One region of the Bradyrhizobium sp. CCBAU 53421 genome, then DNA from elsewhere that is predicted to be linked to it. Evidence: predicted binding sites of a transcription regulator. Region 1 holds the regulator's gene; each other region holds the start of a gene.
The links. Region 1 encodes PhoB, which activates phosphate uptake and scavenging genes when phosphate is short. Its sites were predicted from a motif close to TGTCATNNANCTGTCAT; they were not measured.
Positions count from the first base shown of each region.

Region 2: XH92_RS02050 (DUF2794 domain-containing protein) is a predicted target of PhoB. The motif match lies at 1,228-1,244, and genes of this name have one in related genera.
Region 3: ppk2 (polyphosphate kinase 2) is a predicted target of PhoB. The motif match lies at 1,455-1,471, and genes of this name have one in related genera.

Region 1 is NZ_CP030047.1:8,653,795-8,656,062, reverse strand. Features, by position in the region: gene pstB (phosphate ABC transporter ATP-binding protein PstB) at 1-37, shown strand, start outside; gene phoU (phosphate signaling complex protein PhoU) at 49-765, shown strand; gene phoB (phosphate regulon transcriptional regulator PhoB) at 872-1,582, shown strand; gene XH92_RS40075 (GcrA family cell cycle regulator) at 1,820-2,268, opposite strand, start outside.
Region 2 is NZ_CP030047.1:422,859-425,126, forward strand. Features, by position in the region: gene XH92_RS02045 (thioredoxin family protein) at 1-334, shown strand, start outside; gene XH92_RS02050 (DUF2794 domain-containing protein) at 1,308-1,679, shown strand; gene XH92_RS02055 (Bax inhibitor-1/YccA family protein) at 1,862-2,268, opposite strand, start outside.
Region 3 is NZ_CP030047.1:6,731,613-6,733,880, reverse strand. Features, by position in the region: gene ppk2 (polyphosphate kinase 2) at 441-1,388, opposite strand; gene XH92_RS31730 (fumarylacetoacetate hydrolase family protein) at 1,537-2,268, shown strand, end outside.

The DNA.
Region 1 (2,268 bases):
ACGCACCCAGGACTACATCACCGGCCGGTTCGGCTGAGGAGAGAGATGATGGCTTCTGAACATACCGCCAAGGCATTCGACAGCGACCTGCAGGAATTGACCCGCCTGGTCGCCGAGATGGGCGGGCTCGTCGAGCGGATGATCACCGAGTCGGTCGATGCGCTGATCCGGCGCGACGTCGCGCTCGGCAAGCGCGTGGTCGCGGCCGACATCGAAATCGACAATCTGCAGCGCGTCATCGAAGAGCGCGCGGTGCTGACGATCGCCCGCCGCCAGCCGATGGCTATCGACCTGCGCGAGATCGTCAGCGCGATGCGCGTCGCGACCGACCTCGAGCGGATCGGCGACCTCGCCAAGAACATGGGCAAGCGCGTCGCGGCGCTGGAGAGCGATTTCCAGCCGCTGAAGCTGATCCGCGGCCTCGAGCACATGACCGACCTCGTGCTGTCGCAGGTCAAGTCGGTGCTCGACGCCTATGCCGCGCACGATCTGCCGGCGGCGATGAACGTCTGGAAGGGCGACGAGGAGGTCGATGCGATCTGCACCTCGCTGTTCCGCGAGCTGCTGACCTACATGATGGAGGACCCGCGCAACATCTCGTTCTGCATCCATCTGATGTTCTGCGCCAAGAACATCGAGCGGATCGGCGATCACGCCACCAACATCGCCGAGACCGTGTTCTACATGATCGAGGGCCAGCAGATCACCGACAAGCGCCCGAAGGGCGACATGACCAACTTTGCCACCACGGTGCCGGGCAACTAGGTGTGCGATCCGCGACAAGCCGCTTGCGCGGAGATTATGCTGAAGGAAGTAGGCGTTTCGGTTTGCGTCAGGGCAACGGATCACCACAGAGAAAGAACTTAGACCGATGAGCGCACGCATTCTGGTAGTCGAAGACGAGGAAGCGCTGACGACGCTGTTGCGCTACAACCTCGATGCGGAAGGCTACGATGTCGAAACGGTGGGGCGCGGCGACGATGCCGATACCCGCCTGAAGGAGCGCGTTCCCGACCTCGTGGTGCTGGACTGGATGCTGCCGGGCCTGTCCGGCATCGAGCTGTGCCGCCGCCTGCGGGCACGGCCCGAGACCAAGCAGCTTCCGATCATCATGCTGACCGCGCGCGGCGAGGAGAGCGAGCGCGTGCGCGGGCTTGCCACCGGCGCCGACGACTACATCGTCAAGCCGTTCTCGGTGCCGGAATTGCTGGCGCGGGTGAAGGGCCTGCTGCGTCGCGCGAGCCCGGAGCGGCTAGCGACCGTCTTGACCTATGGCGACATCGAGCTCGATCGCGAGAAGCGCCGCGTGGCGCGCTCGGGCCGTCCGATCGATCTCGGGCCGACCGAGTATCGGCTGCTCGAATTCTTCCTCGAGCATCCCGGCCGCGTGTTCAGCCGCGAGCAGCTGCTCGACAGTGTCTGGGGCCGCGACATCTATATCGATGAGCGTACCGTCGACGTGCATATCGGCCGCCTGCGCAAGCTGCTCAATCCGGGCCGCGAGCAGGATCCGATCCGCACCGTGCGCGGCGCCGGCTACGCGCTCGACGACCGCTTCGCGAAGGCCGAGCCGCAGCCGTAAGGCTGTGCGGCAATCTCAAGCCGCACCGGTGTCGTCCCGGCGAAAGCCGGGATCCATAACCACGAATGGGTGTTGTTAGAAAGCCGTCTGGCCGCTTGCCGATTGCGTCGGCCGCGGCGTATGCGTCCCGGCCTTCGCCGGGACGACACCGGTGATGCAGCCGGGCTACGCGTCTCACAAAAAAATCCCCGCTTCCGCGGGGATTTGTTTTTGCAGTCCAGGCTGGTTTCCCGAGTGCTACTTGATTTGTGGCTTTGCCGACGGCCGGCGGCGATCGGCAGCGGGCTGGTAGGCGACGCGCGAGTGATGCGCGCAATAGGGCAGGCCGGCGAGCGCCTTGCCGCCGCAGAAGAAGAATTCCGGGCTCGAGGGATCGCCGACCGGCCAGTGGCAAGTGGCCTCGTTGAGCTCGAGCAGCGACAGCCGCTGGCTCATCGGCACCACGTTGTCGAAGGAGATCGGATCCGGCTCCATCTCGACCTCGAAGGCATGGGCGAGCGCGGTGTTGCCGCGCGAGACCGGGCGAGCCACCCGCATCATATGCTGGGCGGGGCGCGCCTTGCGCTGCCGCGGAGCAGCCGTGGAGGGGGCCTTGGCGCGGCCGGAGAGGCCGAGCCGATGCACTTTGCCGATCACGGCATTTCGCGTCACATTGCCAAGTTCCGCTGCGATCTGGCTGGCCGAGA
Region 2 (2,268 bases), 1.0 Mb from region 1:
GACGATGACGCTGACCGGCAAGCAGATCAACGTGTCGGTCGCGGCATCCAAGTCGCCCGCGGTGTCGCGCGGCGAAGTCTGGATTTGCTCGATCTCGAAGTCGGTGCCGATCTCGATCGCGCGCGGCGAGAATCGCGGCCACGAGATCACGTATCACAACGTGGTGCGCAACCTGCTGAAGGTCGGTGACTGGAATGGCTCGTCCGGGAGCTGGACCGTGCCGCTGGAGAACATCACGCGCGATGGTGTCGATGCCGCGGCCGTGTACGTCCAGGACGGCAACCGCGACAAGCCGGGCCCGATGCTGGGCGCCGCATTCACATCGCTTCACTAGCGCGTCGCTGCGCTAGCCTGCGTCAGTCGCGTCGTTGAGCCGCGCGCATGTCATGGCGCCTGCCTGACGCGGCGGACAAGCGTGCATCCGACAAGCGTGCATCCAGTGACGCGCTTAAAGGAAGGCGCCGAAAGCTCGGCTCGCGCATCCTGTTGGCGCGGGATTGATTGAGCCGGTCCCAAAAACAAAAAGGACCAACTTTCGTTGGCCCAGTGTTTGGGATTTGACTCCCCTGCGAACAGGCCCGATCCCGACGGCCCCGGGGGGCTGGGGGCTGAGGAATCCGGAACCGAAAGGACCGGGCCAACGCAGGATTTTCTTTTCGCAGGGCAGCGGGGCGGGCGATTGGCGGAAGTGGGGCAGCAATATGATTCCGCTAACGTTCCCGTGAATCTTTGGCGCTGTCCCGACCTAGTCCCTCGTGTCCGCATTCGCGCTTGCGGGACGTCCTATTCAAGCGGCCAACCCCTTGGTTTCGCTTCCCGATCCGAACCAAGCACCGGGCGCTGCGTTATTTCAGCGGGACAGAGTTGCAGAGGAGGATGCCATGACGAAAGTTTTGGCGCTCGTTGCAGTGGTCGGCCTTATGGCCGCGACTTCCTCGACCGGTTATGCACGAGGCGGAGGAGCCTCAATGGTCGCGCCGGGAACATCATTCCATACGCGCGGATCGGTCGCAGGTCATCCTGGTGCGTCGGGTTATGCGCCGGGTCATTTGTTCCGCGCGCATGGGAGCCTTCGCGGCCATCCGGGCGCTTCGGGCTACGCGCCTGGACATAGGTTTACACATCGCATGATGTAGTGAAGCCAAGTGAGGCGAGATAGCGGGGTGATAGCAAGGCGTCGTCAGTCCCTCCATGGGGCACTTGCAGCGCCCCTCGCTTAGCGCGATCATGTCACTCTCGTGACGATCCCGAACAGGGGGCATCGGCCTTCGGGACCTGATCGTCACTGGAATGACAGGAGGCGCTCGATGAGTTTGATCTCGGAGGACACTGATCCGAGCGGGAGTCGCGCCGCGGCGCGTCCCGTCGCGGCGACCCCTCAGTCCAACTGCGTGACATTCAATCGACTTGAGCTCAATCGCATTCTCAATCTCTATGGCCGCATGGTCGCCGATGGCGAGTGGCGCGACTATGCGATCGACTTCCTGAAGGACCGCGCCGTGTTCTCGGTGTTCCGGCGGGCGTCCGAAGTGCCGATCTACCGGATCGAGAAGGATCCCCGGCTGGCGCGCAAGCAGGGCATGTACAGCGTGATTTCGGCGACCGGCCTGATCCTGCGCCGCGGCCACGAACTCGAACGGGTGCTGTTCGTAATCGATCGCAAGCTGTCGCTGGTGTAGCGCCGGAGCTTGGCGCTTCGTAGCCCGGATGAAGCGAAGCGAAATCCGGGACTGCTGAAGCCGCGGATAACCTGTCCCGGATTGCGCTCCGCTCCATCCGGGCTACGCCACATTCCCCCCCCCGCAAAAGAAAGCCCCGGCCGCTAGGCCGGGGCTTGGATCGATCGGCTCGCTCGAGGCGCTTAGTCGCGCTGGCCGAGCAGCTGCAGCAGCAGCGTGAACAGGTTGATGAAGTTCAGGTAGAGCGACAGCGCACCAGTGATTGCCGCACGCTCTGCCATCACGCCACCCTGCGAGGCGTAGCCGTAGATGTAGTCGTTCTTCAGCCGCTGGGTGTCCCAGGCGGTGAGGCCCGCGAACACCAGCACGCCGACCACCGAGACGATGAACTGCAGCGCCGAGCTCGCCAGGAACAGGTTGACGAGGCTCGCGATGATGATGCCGATCAGGCCCATGAACAGGAACGAGCCCATGCCGCTCATGTCACGCTTGGTGGTGTAGCCGTAGAGGCTGAGCGCACCGAACGTCGCCGCGGTGATGAAGAACACGCGCACGATCGAGGTGTGCGTGTACACCAGGAAGATCGACG
Region 3 (2,268 bases), 1.9 Mb from region 1:
CATCGCGTATAGCCGGCCTGCGCAGGGGTGCTCTGCCAAAATATCGAAAACAACCCCATGCACAGTAGCCGGCGGCGTGCCGGCATTCTGCCAGCAAGGGCGCGCGCCTGCACCATTGGTAGGCGTGGCGAAGAGAAGATGCCCATCTCTTCACCTTGTCCCAGCTTGCGGCAGGCTCATCGCGTATAGCCGGCCTGCGCAGGGGTGCTCTGCCAAATATCGAAAACAACCCCATGCACAGTAGCCGGCGGCGTGCCGGCATTCGACACGGCAGCTTGACATGTCGGGCAAATCAGTGGCACTATTCTATTATTCCGAAACTGTGCAGGCGCGCCTCACCCGGCGAGCGTAACATTACCCGCCGGCGCGGAGGCAGCCCCTCGCCCCAACCATCTCCCCGTAAGAACGGGGAGATGGAGCTGAGCGAGCGCGCGCCCGCATCAATACCTTCCCGGCACGTACATCTCCGGCGGGATCGGGCCGCGGTGATAGTCGGGGTTGCGCACCCGCGGCGGCAGCGCCACCGGTTGGTGGGTGACCTGCTGATAGGGGATCTGGCTCAACAGATGCGAGATGCAATTGAGCCGGGCGCGCTTCTTGTCGACGGCATCGACGATCCACCACGGCGAGTCCTGTAGATGGGTGCGTTCCAGCATCGTCTCCTTGGCCTTGGTGTAGAGCTCCCAGCGGGTCCGCGCCTCGACGTCCATCGGGCTCAGCTTCCACTGCTTGAGTGGATCCTGGATCCGCATCGAGAAGCGGAACGCCTGCTCCTCGTCGGTGATCGAGAACCAGTATTTCAAGAGGATGGTGCCGGAGCGGATCAGCATGCGCTCGAATTCCGGCACCGAATTGAAGAATTCCTCATATTGCTCGTCGGTGCAGAAACCCATCACCTTCTCGACGCCGGCGCGGTTGTACCAGCTGCGGTCGAACAGGACGATCTCGCCGCCGGCCGGCAGATGCGAGACATAGCGCTGGAAGTACCATTGCGTGCGCTCGCGCTCGTTCGGCGCCGGCAGCGCCGCGATGCGGCAGACGCGCGGGTTGAGCCGCTGGGTGATGCGCTTGATGACGCCGCCCTTGCCGGCGGAGTCGCGGCCCTCGAACAGCACCACGACCTTCTTCCTCTCGTGCTGCACCCAGTCCTGCAGCTTGACCAGTTCGCCCTGCAGCCGCAGCAATTCGCGGAAGTAGAACTTGCGGTCGATCGACGGCTTGCCGGCGGCGCCGTCATGGTCGAGCTCGTCGAGCCTCATGTCGTCGAGCTCGAGCTCGAGTTCCTCGTCGAGGCTGTCGGCCATTTCCTGATGGATGCGGGCGCGCAAAGCTTCCTCACGCAGGGCTTCGTCGCGCATGGCTTCGTCGGTGAGGGCGGAGGCGGTCATGAAGGTCCGTCTTTCAGTGTGTTAGATGGAACGACGGGGAGCATTGACGGGCGATGTTACCCCTCTATGACATTGGCATGACTGCTGTTTCACGCTGCCGGGCGGTCTGTGCTAACAAGTGATCACAAGATCAAAAAAGGAGACGCCGATGATTTCGCTCACGCCAAAAGACGTCCTGCCGGAGGACGGCACCGCCGGCACGCTGGTCGGACGGGTGTGGCTGCCGCAGGCCGGCGGGCCGGCCGTGGTCGCGGTGCGGGCGGACGGCGTGTTCGACGTCACCGCGCGTTTCCCGACCGTGAGCGCGTTGTGCGAGGAAGCCGATCCCGCCGCAGCCTTGCGCGCCACGCGTGGTGAGCGGATCGGCGATTTCGACGCCATCCTCGCCAACACGCCGCCCGACAGCCGCGACAGGGCAAAACCGCACCTGCTCGCGCCGGTCGATCTGCAGGTGCTGAAAGCCGCCGGCGTCACCTTCGCGATCTCGATGCTCGAGCGCGTGATCGAGGAGCGCGCACGCGGCAACCCGTCGTCGGCCGAGGCGATCCGCAAGGAGGTGGTGCGCCTCGTCGGCGACGATCTCTCCAAGCTGAAGCCGGGCTCCGAGCAGGCGATGCGGTTGAAGCAGGTGCTGATCGACCAGAACGCCTGGAGCCAGTATCTCGAGGTCGGCATCGGTCCCGACGCCGAAGTCTTCACCAAGGCGCCGACGCTGTCCTCGGTCGGGTCAGGCATGGATGCCGGGCTGCATCCGAAGTCGACCTGGAATAATCCGGAGCCCGAGGTCGTGCTTGTGGTCTCCGCCGCCGGCAAGATCGTCGGCGCCGCGCTCGGTAACGACGTCAACCTGCGCGACTTCGAGGGCCGCTCGGCGCTGCTG